DNA from 4 places in the Streptomyces sp. R-07 genome. Region 1 is predicted to be linked to each of the others. Evidence: riboswitches for the same ligand, from Rfam matches in the RefSeq annotation. Region 1 holds a riboswitch; each other region holds the start of a gene.
The links. A riboswitch is a leader RNA that binds a small molecule or an ion and turns the genes downstream of it on or off. The one in region 1 is predicted to bind cyclic di-AMP.

Region 1 (4,029 bases):
CCTTGATCATCTTGTTGTTGGCGGGGAGCACCTCGGCGGCGAAGCGGCGGATGTTCCGCTCGCGCGCGACCGCCGCGATGTGTTCGAGGAGGGCGGAGGCGACGCCCCTCCCCTGGTGCGCGTCCTGGACGAGGAACGCGACCTCGGCCTCGTCGGCCGGGGCGGAGGCGGGCAGCCCCTGGGCGTTGATGCGGTCGTAGCGCACGGTGGCGATGAACTCGCCGCCTACGGTCGCCGCGAGCCCGACCCGGTCCACGAAGTCGTGGTGGGTGAAGCGGTGGACGTCCTTGGCGGACAGGCGCGGGTAGGGGGCGAAGAAGCGGTAGTACTTCGATTCGTCCGAGACCTGCTCGTAGAAGCTGACCAGCCGCTCGGCGTCGTCGGCGGTGATGGGCCTGATGCGCGCGGTGCCGCCGTCGCGGAGCACCACGTCCGCCTCCCAGTGGTCGGGGTAGGCGTGCTCGGGCGGAGCCGGCCTCGCCGGGGGTGCCGGTGGTTCCGCCGCTTCCGACTGCTCCGACGCGCTCTGCATGGGGTCAGCCTACGGCGGCGACACGACGGCGGCATCGGTCGCGTGGCGGGTGTGCGCGATGCAAGGTGTTGCAAGGTAGGGAGGGCCGAACGGCGGTCCGATCCGGGCCGAAGGTCGGCGCGAGCACCGCGCGACCCGTGAGAGACTGGTCTAGACAACCCGCTTGAGACTTGAAGGGCAACACCATGGCTGAGCGCCGCGTCAACGTCGGCTGGGCCGAGGGCCTGCACGCCCGCCCCGCGTCCATCTTCGTCCGTGCCGCCACGGCCTCCGGCGTGCCGGTGACGATCGCCAAGTCCGACGGCACCCCCGTGAACGCCGCCTCCATGCTCGCGGTGCTCGGCCTGGGCGCTCAGGGCGGCGAGGAGATCGTTCTCGCTTCGGAGGCCGACGGCGCCGAGATCGCGCTCGACCGCCTGGCGAAGCTGGTCGCCGAGGGCCTGGACGAGCTCCCCGAGACCGTCTGACCCCGGCCCCCCGTACGACGAATGGCCGTGGTCGCCGGAATTCCGGCGACCACGGCCATTCGCTTTTCCCCGGACTCCGCTTTCGGGCAGCACGATATATACAGGCAGCACGAATAGCCCGGCCGGAATGCCTGTTCTTTGTATACGGTGTGCGCGTTAATTCCGGGCACTCGCCGTGTTGACTGCGTGTTGCGAAACCCTCACACGGCCGGGCTCCGGCCTTTTGAGCCGGTGCAGCGACAGCGAGCGTTCCGCGTGCAGCGCGGTCAGCGCCCTCGCCCGTTCGGCGTCGCCGCGGGCCACGGCGTCCACGATCGCGCCGTGCTCGGCCCAGGCCTCCACCGGCTGGGCGGGCTGCTCGATCACGTACGTCCAGGCGATCTTGTGCCGCAGCTGGGTGAGGAGCGCGGTCAGGGCCGGGCTCCCGGAGGCCTGCGCGAGGGTCTCGTGGAACCAGCCGCCGAGCGAGCGCAGATCCTCGCCCTGGCCGCGCCTGGCCCGCTCCTGCCCCAGCCTGACCAGGCCGCGCAGCACCTTGAGGTGCGCCTCCGTGCGCCGCTGCGCGGCCCGCGCGGCCCCGAGCGGTTCGAGCAGCGCCCGCATGTCGAGCAGGTCGGCCGCCTCCTGCTCGGTCGGCTCGGCGACCTGGGCGCCCGCGTGGCGGCGGGTGACGACGAAGCCCTCGGACTCCAGGGTGCGCAGCGCCTCGCGGACCGGGACCCGGGAGACCCCGTACCGGCGGGCGAGCTGCTCCTCGGTCAGCCGCCCTCCCTGCTCGAACACGCCGGAGACGATGTCGTCCCGGATCGCCGTGCATACCGAATGCGCGGGAATGCGCATGTCCGACCTCCGCCTTGGTCCGCGCGAGACAATTCGAGCGGCGCCTGTTCTGCGCCCGATCTTCGACTCTATTGCAGCGCGCCGGAATTTCCGATGCCCCGGCGGAATCCATGGACGTCTTTTGGTCAGCGAAAAGCCCCGGCTCAGTACGAGCCGGGGCTTTTGCGACGCGGTGTGCGGCGGAGGTGCGGGTCAGACGGAGACGCCGCGGGCGCGGAGGTACGTGATCGGGTTGATGTCCGAGCCGTACTCGGGGCTCGTGCGGGCCTCGAAGTGGAGGTGCGGGCCGGTGGAGTTGCCGGAGGAGCCCGAGATGCCTATCTGCTGGCCCGGCTCGACGGTCTGACCGACGTAGACCCCGAGGGAGGAGAGGTGCCCGTACTGGGTGTACGTGCCGTCGTTCATCCGGATGACGATGTTGTTGCCGTACGCGCCGCCCCAGCCGGCCTCGACGACGGTGCCGGAGCCGACGGAGACGACCCGGGTGCCGTAGGCGGCGTGGAAGTCGATGCCGGAGTGGCTGCCGGAGGACCAGAGCGAGCCGCCGGTCTTGTAGCCGGTGGAGACGTACGAGCCGGCGACGGGGAGCTGGAAGGAGGCCAGACGGCGGCGCTCGGCCTCGCGGGCGGCGCGCTCGCGCTCCACCCGGATCTCCTTGGCGCGGGCCTCGGCCTTGCGCTTCGCCTCGGCCTTGGCCTTCGCCTTGGCGATGGCCTCGACGGCCTCCTGCTCCTGGGCGGCGGCCTGGGCGTTGATCCGGTCCACGAGGGAGTCCTCGTTGATCACCTGGATGAGGCCGGTGTCCTCGACGGAGCGGTTGTCCGTGTCGGCGGCGAGCGCCGGGGAGGCGAGGGTTCCGATGACGCCGGTGGTGGCCAGCGTCGCGACGCCGGCGATGCCCACGCTGCGGCGCGCCATCCGGCTCGGACCACGATGCTTCCCGGTGGCACGGGTGAACGCCATGTAGGGGCTGATCCTTTCCTTCCTTCTCGCCTACCGGGTTAGCTGACGGGTTCGGAGCAGGAAGGTCTCCTACGAGCCCCTCCGTACGAGACGAAGGCGCCCGATTCACCCCAGGGACTACGTGTGGGTCCCCGGCTCCCCAGGCTCGCGCCTGACGGGGACTCGGCGATGACTGTCCGATGCCGCGGCTGCGGCACGTGCAACTGACGAACAGCCGCACCGACGCTATGCGGATCGTCTTTCAATCACCAACCAGACACGCCTTTTGTAAGACATGCCACAGGGCATTCAAGCACCCTTGCCCCCAATACGGACAAAGCGGAGGACCCCGACGAACTATGCCGTCGGGGTCCTGCCGTTGTCGCGTCAGGGGCCGGAATCAGCCCGTCACGACGGTCACTTCACCGATGCCGAGCGCGCGCACCGGGTCCGCGATCTGCGCCGCGTCGCCGACCAGGACGGTCACGAGCCGGTCCACCGGGAAGGCGTTGACCACGGCGGCCGTCGCCTCGACCGTGCCGGTCTCGGCCAGGCGCGCGTACAACTGGGCCTGGAAGTCGTCCGGAAGGTGCTGCTCCACCTGGTCGGAGAGCGTCCCGGCCACGGAGGCGGCCGTCTCGTACTTGAGCGGCGCCACCCCCACCAGGTTCTGCACGGCCGTCTCCCGCTCGGCGTCGGTGAGGCCCTCCGCGGCGAGGGTGCGCAGCACCTTCCACAGGTCCTCAAGTGCCGGGCCCGTGTTGGGGGTGTCGACGGATCCGCTGATGGCGAGCATCGCGGCGCCGTTCCCCCCGGCGTCGGAGCGGAGCACCTGGCCGAAGGCCCGCACGCCGTACGTGTAGCCCTTCTCCTCGCGCAGGACCCGGTCCAGACGCGAGGTCAGGGTGCCGCCGAGGCAGTACGTGCCGAGGACCTGGGCCGGCCAGACGCGGTCGTGCCGGTCGGCGCCGATGCGGCCGATCAGCAGCTGCGTCTGAACGGCGCCGGGACGGTCCACGATGACGACCCGTCCGGTGTCGTCGGCGGTGATCGGCGGCATCGGGAGCGGCTCGGCCGGCTCACCCGTCCAGGCGCCCAGCGTCTCGGCGAGGACCTTGTCGAGGTCGACGCCGGTCAGGTCGCCGACGACCACGGCGGTGGCCGTGGCGGGCCGGACGTACGCCTCGTAGAAGGCGCGGACGGCCGCGGCGTCGATCGCGGCGACGGTCTCCTCGGTGCCCTGGCGCG
Region 2 (4,029 bases), 5.7 Mb from region 1:
GGCGCGGAGGCCAAGCGGTCGGCGCACTTCTCGATCCACCCGCACCAGTACCGGGACACGGCCGCCTGGCAGTACACCGTCGACCCCGGCGGCACGGCCTCCGACTACTTCAACATCGGTCTGGGGTCGGGCTCGGGGAAGTACGACATCTCGATGATGGGGCCCAACCGCTTCCTGCGCCGGTTCATCGGGGACGCGTCCAAAGCCGGCAAGGCCGTCGAGGTGGCGGCCCGGTTCGCACCCGACGCGGGGACGGGCAAGACGGCCCTGTGGTTCAAGATGACGAACGCCTCGGCCGGTCCCGTCACCTTCACGATCCGCTCGAACGCCTACCGCTCGGACGGTCCGTGGACGTACGCGGTGCCCGCGAACTCCAGCCGCGAGGACTTCTTCAACGCGGTGGCCTACAACGGCGGCTGGTACGACTTCACGATCCTGGCCGACATCGACGGCACCTGGTCGCGCCGGTACACCGGCCACATCGAGACCGGAGCCCCGAGCGTCAGCGGCTGATCCCCGTCTCCCGCGGGCCGGGGCCGGCGGCCGAGCCCTCCCCCACGGCCCGGGCGTCAGTGGCTGTTCCCCTCCCCCGCGTGCCGAGCGGCGGCCCTCCGGTCGCCGCCCGGCACGCGGGCGTGGTGTCAGCGGCCGGCGTGGGCGGCGCGGCGGAGCGTGGCGTCGAGGAGGCCCACCGCGTCGGCGGCCGTCCGCCCGGGGGCCCGGTTCCACGGCCCGATCAACCCGTGCCACCCCTGCGACCGCAGCTCGGTCATGATCCACGCGGCCGCCTCGTTCATGGTGTCCGCGCTGCCGTAGCCGAGGCGGTGGGCGGCGAGCAGGGCGCCGCAGACACACCGGGCGCCTCGTACGTCACGCAGCTTGTACGGGGCGTTCTGCCAGCCCCACTCGGTCAGCACCTCGCGCGCGTACCCGAGATGGACCGAGGGGCGCAGCTCGGCCTGACCGATGCGGCGCCAGGCGTGCAGCCGGTCCGGCAGTACGGCTCCGAGGCGGCCGGGGAGACGGCGCTCGGCGGGGAGGTTCGGCGGCAGGGCGGCGAGCGCGTCGGCCACGAGCCGGTCCACCGGCACGCTGAGCAGCTCGCGCCAGCTCCCTCTTTCCGGCGCCGGATCGTCACGGGTGGTCCAGTCGGTGACGATCCGCTGCCAGGTGGCGCTCTCGTAGAGGGCGGCGGCCTCCTGGTCGAGGGAATCGGGGCTGAGCAAGGAGGTGGAGGGCGACATGCGAGTGGCTCCTGGGGTCGACTCCCTCCATCTTTCAAGACAAATGTCGGTTTTGCGACTTTTACCCCCACAGGGTGAGTCGCCCCTCCACGTGGCGACGAACACCGCATCACATGAATTATCTACCCATTTAAGCACCAATGGAATTACGCCTCATATTCGGACATTACCCTCCGGGTGACGCGACTCACTTCCCCGGACGCCGCACCCGGCGGAGCGTTCCCCCACCCCGTACCCGGCAAGGAAGTTCGACGCCTCCAGAACGGCATCGATCTTGAATTCCCCTAATTCCGTGATCCATTTACCGAGTCCCGGGGTTCACTCCCCTTGTTCTCCGTCGCATTACTGGCCTACGGTCACCTCCATTCGAGCGGAACGCCCAATCCTGCCGCCGCTCGGTAAACCTCCCTTTTCACCCGACGGCAGGAGCGGGGGACCCACGAATACGCCGGTCCGGAATCCGGAACGGCTCGGGGTGCAGCCGCGTGCGCGCGGCCGGACATCTCCCGTCCGAACCCGACAGCTCACCCCGCAGGCGCCGGAGAGGAAACCGTCATGCCTGCTCACGGTAAGCACCGCCGTCCCCGCCGCAGCGTCTCCCGCGGCCTCGCCCTGGTCGGCACGGGTGGCGCCGCACTGACCCTGCCGCTGATCGCCCCGGCCGTCGCCGGCGCCGCGCCCGTGTCCGCGGCCCCGGACATCGCGGTCCAGTCCTTCGCCGCGCACTCCGCGCCGGCCGCGGCCAAGGCCCCCACGGCCCCGGCCGCCGCGCGCTCGTACACCGTGGTGAGTGGTGACTCGCTTTCCCTGATCGCCCACAAGAAGGGAATTCAGGGCGGCTGGAAGAGCCTTTACCGTGCCAACAAGAGCGTCGTGGGTGACAATCCGTCACTCATTCACCCGGGTCTCGAACTGACGATTCGTCGGGATTCCGCGAAGCCCGTTCCCACGCAGGCGAAGGCGAAGAAGTCCGCCACGACCGAGCGGGCGAGCCGCTCCGAGCGCCGGCCGGCGGCCCCTGCCGTCGCCACCGGTTCGGGCGCCTCCGCCGCGCAGGCCGCTCCGGCCGTCGCCGCCGCTCCCGCCGCCGTGAAGGCGGCCCCGGCCGCCGCCACGAACTACGCCGACAACCTCGACGGCTGGATCCGGGAGTCGCTGGCCATCATGGGCCAGCGCGGCATCCCCGGTTCCTACGACGGGATCCTCCGCAACGTCATGCGCGAGTCCTCCGGAAACCCCCAGGCCATCAACCTCTGGGACTCCAACGCGGCCGCCGGCACCCCCTCGAAGGGTCTGCTCCAGGTCATCGAGCCGACCTTCCTGGCCTACCACGTGCCCGGCACGTCCATGGACCTGTTCGACCCGGTGGCCAACATCACCGCCGCCTGCAACTACGCGGCCGACCGCTACGGCTCCATCGACAACGTCGACAGCGCGTACTAGTCCCCCTCACGCCGGGCGTGCTCCCGGAAGTGCTCGGTGAACCAGGAGGTGGCGAGGTCCGCCACCTCCTCCAGGGCGCCCGGCTCCTCGAAGAGGTGCCCGGCGCCTCCCACCACGGCGAGCCGGTTCTCACAGCGCAGCAGCGCCAGGGCCCGCCGGTTGAGGTCCAGGACCAGCGCGTCCGCGCCGCCCACCACCAGGAGCGTCGGGGCGCGCACCCGGGCCAGGTGGTCGGCCGCGAGGTCCGGCCGGCCACCGCGTGAGACGACGGCGCTCACCGGGGACGCGGGATCGCCCGCCGCCCACAGCGCGGCGGCCGCTCCCGTGCTCGCGCCGAAGTAACCGAGCGGGAGTCCGGTGCTCTCGGGACGTCCCGCCAGCCAATCCGTGGCACCGGCGAGCCGCCCGGCGAGGAGCGGGGTGTCGAAGACGTGCGCCCGGTCCGTCGCCTCCGTCTCGGTCAGCAGGTCGAAGAGCAGCGTCCCCAGGCCCGCCCGGTTGAGCGCCGCGGCGACCGCCCGGTTCCGGGGGCTGTGCCGGCTGCTGCCGCTGCCATGGGCGAACAGGACGATGCCGGCAGCGTTCTCGGGGACCGCGAGCCGTCCGGCGAGGGTGACGCCGGTGATCGGGATCCGCACGTCCGTGTCCTGCACGACGGGGTCGCGTGCGGCTCTGCTCCGGTCCAGACAGGCGATGACCTCGGCGTCCGGGGTCTGCGAGAAGTCCTGGTAGAACTGCCCGATCGCGAAGAACAGATCCGGTGCGTGCACGCTGACGGTCTCGTCCGCCTCACCGCCGAGCCGCGCCGTCCAGCCCCGCGGTGCCACCGGCACCGCGAGGACGATCCGGGCGGCGCCCCGGGCGCGGACCACCCGGCAGGCCGCCAGTGCCGTGGCGCCCGTGGCCAGCCCGTCGTCGACGACGACGACCGTCCGCCCGTCGAGGGGCACGGACGGCCGGCTGCCGCGGTAGCGGAGGGAGCGCTGCTCGAGCTCGGCGTGCTCCCGCTCCTCCACGGCGGCGAGAGCGCGGTCGTCCACCCGGGTCTCACTGAGCACCCGCTCGTTGAGCACCCGCACGCCGCCCTCCCCGAGCGCCCCCATCGCGAGCTCCGGCTGGTGGGGCACCCCGAGCTTCCGTACGAGACAGATGTCGAGCGGTGCGTCGAGGGCGTCGGCGACCTCCGCCGCCACCGGCACGCCACCTCGGGGGAGCCCGAGGACCACGACGTCATGGCCCTTGAGGTGGTCGAGCCGGGCGGCGAGCTGCCGCCCCGCGTCCGTGCGATCGCTGAAGAACATGGTCGGCCGCCCTTCCGCCTGCGCGGCTCGGGCCCGGGGAG
Region 3 (4,029 bases), 2.9 Mb from region 1:
GCGTCGAGGAGCTGCTGCGGTACGACGGGCCCGTGGAGATGGCGACCTGGCGGTACGCGACGCGGGCGCTGACCGTCGGCGGGCAGGAGATCCCGGCGGGCGACCCGGTGCTCGTGGTGCTCGCCGCCGCCGACCGGGACCCGGAGCGGTTCGACGGGCCGGACACCCTCGACCTCGCTCGGCGCGACAACCAGCACCTCGGGTACGGACACGGCATCCACTACTGCCTGGGCGCGCCGCTCGCCCGCCTCGAAGGGCAGACGGCGCTCGCGACCCTGCTGACTCGGCTTCCGGACCTGCGACTTGCCGCCGATCCGGCCGAACTGCGGTGGCGCGGAGGGCTCATCATGCGTGGTTTGCGCACGCTTCCGGTGGAGTTCGCCCCTTCCGTACCACTCCTTACCACTGACGAGCCATCAGAAATGTGATCTTCGTGTGATCGTGGCGCCATCGACTTGTGACGGACGTTCGAATGCGGCTACGTTCGCCGCAGTCTCAGCCGTCACGCGAAAGGCGCTTCTATGCGTTCCGGGAACGGACGACACCGTCGCCCCCGTCAGGCCCCCGCCCTCGTCGTCGCCGCGGGCGTGACCGGATCCGCCATGGCGCTGCCGCTGCTCGCCACCGGATCCGCCTCCGCCGCCGACGCCTCCACCTGGGACCGGGTCGCCGAGTGCGAGTCCGGCGGCCAGTGGAGCGCCAACTTCGGCAACGGGATGTACGGCGGCCTCCAGTTCACCCAGGACAGCTGGGAGCGGAACGGCGGCCTGGCGTACGCGCCCAGCCCCGACCTCGCCAGCCGCGCCCAGCAGATCGCGGTGGCCGAGAAGGCGTTCGTCAAGGGCAGCACCGAGTGGGCCACCTGCGCGCCGATCGCCGGCCTGAAGAACGACGGCAAGGCCACCGGCGTGGACCCGGGCCCGACAGTCGTCCCGACGGCCCCCACGGGCCCCCTCCCGGAGTCCGACCGCACCGCGGGCGCGCCGACGGCCCCCGCGGGGACAGGAAAGGCCACGGAGGGGTCCACCCCGTCCGCGACCCCCGCGACGCCGACCGCTCCGGCGGGCTCCGCCGCGCCGACGACCCCGGCCGCGCCCACCACCCCGGCGGCCCCGGGCACGCCCGACGCGTCCGTTACGCCCGGTACGCCGGTTTCGCCCGACGCGCCGAAGGGTGACGCGCCGTCGGCCACGCCCGGCACCGGCAAGCACCGGGGCGACGCCGCACCGGAGGAATCCGACAAGAAGGGCGACTCGGTCGAATCGGGCCGTCATGCATCGGGCGCGGACAAGCCCGCGGATAACGTCGACGCCACTCCGGTGACTGACGAATCGAAGAATACGGACGCAACGGACAGTCAGGGCACTTCGGGCGAGTACACCGTGCGGCCGGGTGACAGCCTGTCCGACATTGCGCAGGAGAACGAACTCCCCGGCGGCTGGACCGCCCTCTATGACGCCAACCGGCAGACGGTGGGCCTCGATCCGGACCTCATCCTGCCTGGTCAGAGCCTCGACCTGACGGCGGGTTCGGCGGCGACGGCAGGTTAGTTCGCGGGCTTATGTCCGGTTCTGGGCAAGTGAGACATGAGTCTCTTCGTCCCAACTGGCGTGTCACGTCCGCAAACTTTGCTTCTGTCACCTCTCACCTGCACAAACGCCGCCCACCGGAGGGCAAGCAGGGGCGATATTTCCGCAATGGGCCTCTTTGAACATCCGGTGGGTCTGTGTCTACGGTCGTCACCGCTCGCCACCGCGGGCCCCGTCGACCGAAACGCCGAATCCTGCCGTCGGCCGATGGGAACAGTCGTCGCGCAAGCGCCGAAGGCAGGAGTGGGGGACCCAAGGTAAGTGCCGGGCCCGGCCGTTGAGACAGACGGCCGACGACCGGCTTGGGGTGAAGCCGCGTGCAAGGACACGCGGCCGGGCAACTTTCCGGCCCGAACCCGACAGCTCACCTCACAGGCGTCGGTGAGGAGAATTCCCATGCTGTTTTCCGCCAAGGGCAAACACCGTCGTCCCTCGAAGGCCACCAAGGTCGCCACGCTCGTCGGCGTCACCGGTGTCGCCGTCGCCGCCCCGCTGCTGACCGCGGGCACCGCCTCGGCCGCCACCGCTTCCGAGTGGGACGCCGTCGCCCAGTGCGAGTCCGGTGGCAACTGGGCCATCAACACCGGCAACGGCTTCTACGGCGGCCTGCAGTTCACGAACTCCACCTGGGCCGCCTTCGGTGGCACCGCCTACGCCGCGCGCGCCGACCTGGCCTCGAAGTCCCAGCAGATCGCCGTCGCCGAGAAGGTCCTCGCGGGCCAGGGCAAGGGTGCCTGGCCGAGCTGCGGCGTCGGCCTCTCCGGCGCCTCCTACGACGGCGGCGCCGCCGAGACCCCGCAGCAGAGCGAGCCCCAGCAGGCCGCTCCGCAGCCGCGCGAGACCGAGCAGCCGACCACCCGCAGCCAGCAGCGCCAGGCCCCCAAGAAGGTCACGCAGCAGGCCGCGCCGAAGGCCGCCAAGAAGACCGTCACCACGCCGACCGGCAAGAAGGTCGAGAAGGGCGACGGCGAGTACAAGGTCGTCGCCGGCGACACCCTCAGCAAGATCGCCCAGGCGCACGGCGTCAAGGGCGGCTGGGCCAAGCTCTTCGAGCTGAACAAGGACGTCGTCGAGAACGCCGACCTCATCTACCCGGGTCAGCAGCTCCACCTGAAGTGAGCCAGGCGGCTCGCGTGAGTCCGGCGGCTCACGCGGCCCCGACGACCCTCCCGCGGTGACCACCCCGGTCCGGCGTGCCCTTCCCCCGTGCACGCCGGACCGGGGTTCCCCCGTTTCCGGACCGGGGTTCCCCCGTTCCGGGGCGACTCCGCGATTACTGCCCAGTAGATCTGGGGTCCTTCGTCCCGGGATGCATGCCCTTGGGTCCTTTTTCGTCCCAGGGGGCGGGCGCACGGGGGGCGGGAGCCCCCGAGCCGGTTAGGCTCTTGTCGCAAGGCCGAGCGACCCTGCACCGGCCATGCGTCACATCCAGCGTCACATCCCAAAAAGGAGATGCTCGTGCCGTCCATCGACGTCGTCGTAGCCCGGGAAATCCTGGACTCCCGAGGCAACCCCACGGTCGAGGTCGAGGTCGGCCTCGACGACGGCAGCACCGGCCGTGCTGCTGTTCCGTCCGGCGCCTCCACCGGTGCCTTCGAGGCCATCGAGCTTCGCGACGGTGACCCCAACCGTTACCTCGGCAAGGGTGTCGAGAAGGCCGTCCTCGCCGTCATCGAGCAGATCGGCCCGGAGCTCGTCGGCTACGACGCCACCGAGCAGCGCCTGATCGACCAGGCCATGTTCGACCTGGACGCCACCGAGAACAAGGGCTCGCTCGGCGCCAACGCCATCCTCGGCGTCTCCCTCGCCGTCGCGCACGCCGCCTCCGAGGCCAGCGACCTCCCGCTCTTCCGCTACCTGGGCGGCCCGAACGCGCACCTGCTGCCCGTTCCGATGATGAACATCCTCAACGGTGGGTCGCACGCCGACTCCAACGTGGACATCCAGGAGTTCATGATCGCCCCGATCGGCGCGGAGTCCTTCTCCGAGGCCCTCCGCTGGGGCGCCGAGATCTACCACACGCTCAAGGGCGTGCTGAAGCGCAAGGGCCTCTCCACCGGCCTCGGCGACGAGGGCGGCTTCGCCCCGAACCTCGAGTCGAACCGCGCCGCCCTCGACCTCATCGTCGAGGCCATCAAGGAGGCCGGCTACACCCCGGGCTCCGACGTCGCGCTCGCGCTCGACGTCGCCGCGTCCGAGTTCTACAAGGACGGCAAGTACGAGTTCGAGGGCAAGTCCCGCTCGGCCGCCGAGATGACCGAGTACTACGAGGAGCTCGTCTCCGCGTACCCGATGGTCTCCATCGAGGACCCGCTGTTCGAGGACGACTGGGCCGGCTGGAAGGTCCTCACCGACAAGCTGGGCGCCAAGGTCCAGATCGTCGGCGACGACCTCTTCGTCACCAACCCGGAGCGCCTGGCCCGCGGCATCGAGGAGGGCA
Region 4 (4,029 bases), 690 kb from region 1:
GTCGGTCTGCCCGAGCACCGGGAGGACGCCCGCCGGCTGCGGGCCGCGCTGCCGCCGCACGTCTACCTCTGGGTGAACGCGGCCGAGGGGCACACGTACACCGACGCGGAGGCCGGGAGCTGGACGGAGCTCGACCCGCTCTTCCCGTACAGCCGGCATCCGCACCGCTCGGCGGGGCTGCCCTGCCGCACCGGCGAGTCGGTGATCTCGGTGGACGGCGAGGGGACGGTGCGGCGCTGCCACTTCGTCAGGGCCGAGCTGGGGAACCTGTACGACGGTTCGTACCGCGCCGCCCTGCGTCCCCGCGCCTGTCCCCTCGCCGTCTGCGACTGCCACATCGGCTACGTCCACCTGGAGACGCTGCCGCTGTACGACGTGTTCGCCGGCGGGGTCCTGGAGCGGATCCCCGCCGTGCCCCCGACTACAGGGGCATGAGGTCCGGGCGCTTCGCCTCGACGTGGTCGCCGGAGCTCTCGCCGCGCAGCCGGCGCCCGATCCAGGGCACCAGGTACTCCCTGGCCCAGTGGATGTCGTCGCGGCGCACCTCGAGCGTGCCGCGCGGCGGGACCGGCGGCCAGGGCTGGTCGGGGTCGGCGGGCACCGGCAGGGCGAGGACCTGGGCGGCGCGCAGGGCGACGCGGGTGTGTCCCTCGGGCGAGAGGTGCAGCCGGTCGTCGTCCCAGGCGCGCCGGTCCTGGACGGACTTCAGCGACCACAGGTCGAGGACCGGGCAGCCGTAGCGGTCCGCGATGGCCCGGACGTGACCGTTGTAGGTGGCGATCTTGCCGCGCAGGTGCTTGAGCAGGGTCACGCCGCGGGTGTCGAAGCCGGTGGTCACCATGACGGTGCCGACGGCGGAGGTGAGGTCGGCGACGGCGCGCTCGAAGCGCTCGGCCACCTCGTCGGGGTCCGTTCCGGGACGGATGATGTCGTTGCCGCCCGCGCAGAAGGTCACCAGGTCGGGGGCGAGTTCCTTCGCCCGGGGGACCTGTTCCGCCACGATCTGGTCGAGAAGGCGCCCGCGTACGGCCAGGTTGGCGTAGCGAAAGGCGTCGTGCTCCGGCAGCTGGTCGGCGAGCAGGACCGCGAAGCGGTCCGCCCAGCCGACGTACGTCCCGTCGGGCCCGGGGTCTCCGACGCCCTCGGTGAAGCTGTCACCGATCGCCGCGTACGACCCGAATGCGTTCTTGTCTGTTGATCTCGAATCGTCTGCCACGGGAGCACATCCTTCCCTTTGGGATGTGACCTACGCGACCGTAAGGAGGGGTTGACGCTGGGTGACATATGCCACCGATAAAGAATTTGCCAAGCCGGAATACGCCGGAGGCCCGGCACGTACGTGCCGGGCTTCCGGGGACAAGGCGTTGACGACGGTTCGTCAGATGCTCACGCCGTGCTGGCGCAGGGCGGCCAGCGGGTCGATGTCGGAGCCGTACTCCGGGCCGGTACGCATCTCGAAGTGCAGGTGCGGTCCGGTGACGTTGCCGGTCGCGCCCGAGAGACCGATCTGCTGGCCGCCGGTGACGGTCTGGCCGGCGGAGACGGAGATCGAGGACAGGTGGGCGTACTGCGAGAAGGTGCCGTCGGCGTGCTGGATGACGACCTGGTTGCCGTACGCGCCGCCGTCGCCGGCGGAGTAGACGGTGCCGGGGCCGACCGCGACGACGGTGGTGCCGGTGGAGGCGATGAAGTCGACACCGGTGTGGTAGCCGGAGGACCACATGGAGCCGGCCTGGTGGTACGGGGTCGACATGCCGGCGCCGGCGATCGGAGCGACCCAGCCGGAAGAGGTCGTCGCGGCCGACGAGGACGTCGCGGAGGACGACGAGGTGGTCGCGGCGGCGGCCGGGGCCGAGGTCCGCTCGCTGCTGCGCGAGGCGCGCGGGGTGTCGCCGTTCTTGCCGGAGCTCTGCGTGCTCTTGTGCGTGACCTTCGGCGCGGCCTTGGCGGTGCTCTTCCCGCCGAGGGTGAGCTTCATGCCGGGCAGGATCAGGGAGGGGTTCTCGCCGACGACCCGTCGGTTGTCCTCGTACAGCTTGTGCCAGCCACCCGCGAGGTGGTGCTCGGCGGCGATCTTCGACAGGTAGTCGCCCCGGACGACGGAGTACGTCTTCGGCGCGGCCTTCGCGGTGGTGGGCGCGGCCTGGACGGCGGCGGCCTTCACCTGGGCGACGGCCTGGGCGGGAGCGGCGGCGGGGGCGGCCTGCTCGGCGGCGTGGGCGCCGGTGGCTCCGAGGAGCGGGAGGGCGACGACGGCGCCACCGGTACCGGCGGCGGCGAGGCCACGGGTGAGGCGGCTGGACTTGGTGCGGCGGTGCTTACCCTTAGCGGGCATGGCGAATTCCTCTCCGGCGCCTGCGAGGTGAGCTGTCGGGTTCGGACTGGAGATGTCCGGCCGCGTGTCCACGCGACTTCACCCCGAGCCGTCCTTCTCGGAAGGATCGGCGACTTACCTGGGTCCCCCGCTCCTGCCTTGTTCGGGTGAGTGCGGATTCCGGTCGGTGGCAGGATTCGGCGGTCCGTCCGGATTGAGCGCGACGCTAGACGAGTGGGGTCGGCGCGAACAAGCCACGATTTTCGAGGACTCCGGAGCTCCTTGATATACGGCCGGAATTCCGGTCACCCTCCGTGGATGACGGTCCCTCGATCTCCTTTTCCCGGGGGGTATTTGGAAAAGACGATCAGGCACGGTCCGTCACGGTTATGACGCTGCTCACGCGCCGATCCCCATCTCCCCTGCAACCGGGGCGGGTTATGCCGAACACCCCAATACGGACAGATCGCCCATTCCTGTGCGAGGGCGTGCGTGCACGGGTTCGCACCCGAGATGATTGCCCCAGGAACCGATCTACAGAACAGGAGCAGCCGTGACGCAGCAGCTGCCGCAGATCCCGCCCGCCGATGCCGCCGAGCCCGAGCTGACGGAGGTCCGCAACTTCCGGGACGTGGGCGGTCTGCCGACGTCGGACGGGCGCGCCGTCCGCCCCGGCCGCCTCTTCCGCAGCGGCCATCTCGCCCACGCGACGGAGGACGACGCCGCCTTCCTCTCCTCGCTCGGCCTGCACACCGTCTTCGACTTCCGCAACGAGGCGGACCGGAAGGTCGAGGGCGCGGACGTCGACCTGCCCGGCGTGCGGAACGTGCACATACCCCTCAACGACCCGGCCGACGGCAAGGAGTTCTGGAAGCTGGTGCGCGACGGCGAGATCGCGCAGCTGCGGGAGATCCTCGGCGACGGCAAGGCGGCCGCCCGGATGTCCGAGTCGTACCGGAAGATGATCGTCGAGCGGGCCTCGGAGCACAGCCGGATCCTGCACTCCATGGCGGAGGAGAGCATCCCGGCCCTCATGCACTGCGCGGCCGGGAAGGACCGGGCCGGGCTCGCCATCGCGATCACCCTGCTCGCGGTCGGGGTCGAGCGGGAGGCCATCGAGGCCGACTACGTGAAGTCGAACGATCCGCACCGCCGCTACAAGGTGCGCCGCAGCTCCACCGCCCCGGACGCGATGTCGCCGGAGGTGATGGAGCTGCTGAGCCCGCTCTTCGACGCGCGGGTGGAGTACCTGCGGGCCGCCTTCGAGACGATCGAGGCGACCTGGGGCTCGGTGGACGTCTACCTCGCCGAGGGCCTGAAGCTGGCCCCGGAGACCCGTGAGCGACTGCGGGAGCGCCTGCTCACGGACGTGTGAGCCCCGGCCGGGCAGGGCCTACTGGTTCTGCCCGCCCAGCATGAAGAGCAGGTAGAGAAAGCCGGCGAAGAGGTGGCCTGCGACCAGGTAGGCGAAGAGGCGGAGCACGAGCCCCTTGGGGAACTTGCCTTCACCGCGCTCCTCACCGGTGACCGGTGCGGACTTCTCGGACATGTCGGTCCTTTCCTCAGGACTCGGGACGGGTGGCTCGGGACGGTCACCCGGTACGAAGCGGTTCGCTCGGGATCAGCGCCGGTGCGGGGTCCCGTCGCCGAGGCACAGCTCGGCGACAGGGCTCTGCATCAGGGTGTGGACGAAGAGCAGCTCGGCCCCGCCGGGG

Region 2: it holds a riboswitch for cyclic di-AMP, as region 1 does, so the genes downstream of both, ACN9M0_RS01515 (LysM peptidoglycan-binding domain-containing protein) here and ACN9M0_RS27660 (M23 family metallopeptidase) in region 1, are expected to answer to the same signal.
Region 3: it holds a riboswitch for cyclic di-AMP, as region 1 does, so the genes downstream of both, ACN9M0_RS14020 (transglycosylase family protein) here and ACN9M0_RS27660 (M23 family metallopeptidase) in region 1, are expected to answer to the same signal.
Region 4: it holds a riboswitch for cyclic di-AMP, as region 1 does, so the genes downstream of both, ACN9M0_RS30795 (M23 family metallopeptidase) here and ACN9M0_RS27660 (M23 family metallopeptidase) in region 1, are expected to answer to the same signal.

What each region holds. Positions count from the first base shown of each region.
Region 1 covers NZ_CP183978.1:6,014,797-6,018,825, reverse strand. Annotated here, with positions in the region: gene ACN9M0_RS27675 (GNAT family N-acetyltransferase) at 1-532, opposite strand, end outside; gene ACN9M0_RS27670 (HPr family phosphocarrier protein) at 718-999, shown strand; gene ACN9M0_RS27665 (GntR family transcriptional regulator) at 1,156-1,839, opposite strand; gene ACN9M0_RS27660 (M23 family metallopeptidase) at 2,032-2,802, opposite strand; cyclic di-AMP (ydaO/yuaA leader) riboswitch at 2,815-2,980, opposite strand; gene ACN9M0_RS27655 (M16 family metallopeptidase) at 3,182-4,029, opposite strand, start outside.
Region 2 covers NZ_CP183978.1:283,531-287,559, forward strand. Annotated here, with positions in the region: gene ACN9M0_RS01505 (phosphocholine-specific phospholipase C) at 1-513, shown strand, start outside; gene ACN9M0_RS01510 (DUF6197 family protein) at 642-1,244, opposite strand; cyclic di-AMP (ydaO/yuaA leader) riboswitch at 1,639-1,797, shown strand; gene ACN9M0_RS01515 (LysM peptidoglycan-binding domain-containing protein) at 1,800-2,687, shown strand; gene ACN9M0_RS01520 (phosphoribosyltransferase family protein) at 2,684-3,988, opposite strand.
Region 3 covers NZ_CP183978.1:3,118,196-3,122,224, reverse strand. Annotated here, with positions in the region: gene ACN9M0_RS14030 (cytochrome P450) at 1-428, shown strand, start outside; gene ACN9M0_RS14025 (transglycosylase family protein) at 522-1,550, shown strand; cyclic di-AMP (ydaO/yuaA leader) riboswitch at 1,809-1,982, shown strand; gene ACN9M0_RS14020 (transglycosylase family protein) at 1,986-2,708, shown strand; gene eno (phosphopyruvate hydratase) at 3,042-4,029, shown strand, end outside.
Region 4 covers NZ_CP183978.1:6,704,321-6,708,349, reverse strand. Annotated here, with positions in the region: gene ACN9M0_RS30805 (STM4011 family radical SAM protein) at 1-435, shown strand, start outside; gene ACN9M0_RS30800 (SGNH/GDSL hydrolase family protein) at 422-1,216, opposite strand; gene ACN9M0_RS30795 (M23 family metallopeptidase) at 1,379-2,335, opposite strand; cyclic di-AMP (ydaO/yuaA leader) riboswitch at 2,338-2,494, opposite strand; gene ACN9M0_RS30790 (tyrosine-protein phosphatase) at 2,868-3,689, shown strand; gene ACN9M0_RS30785 (DUF6126 family protein) at 3,708-3,863, opposite strand; gene ACN9M0_RS30780 (helix-turn-helix domain-containing protein) at 3,936-4,029, opposite strand, start outside.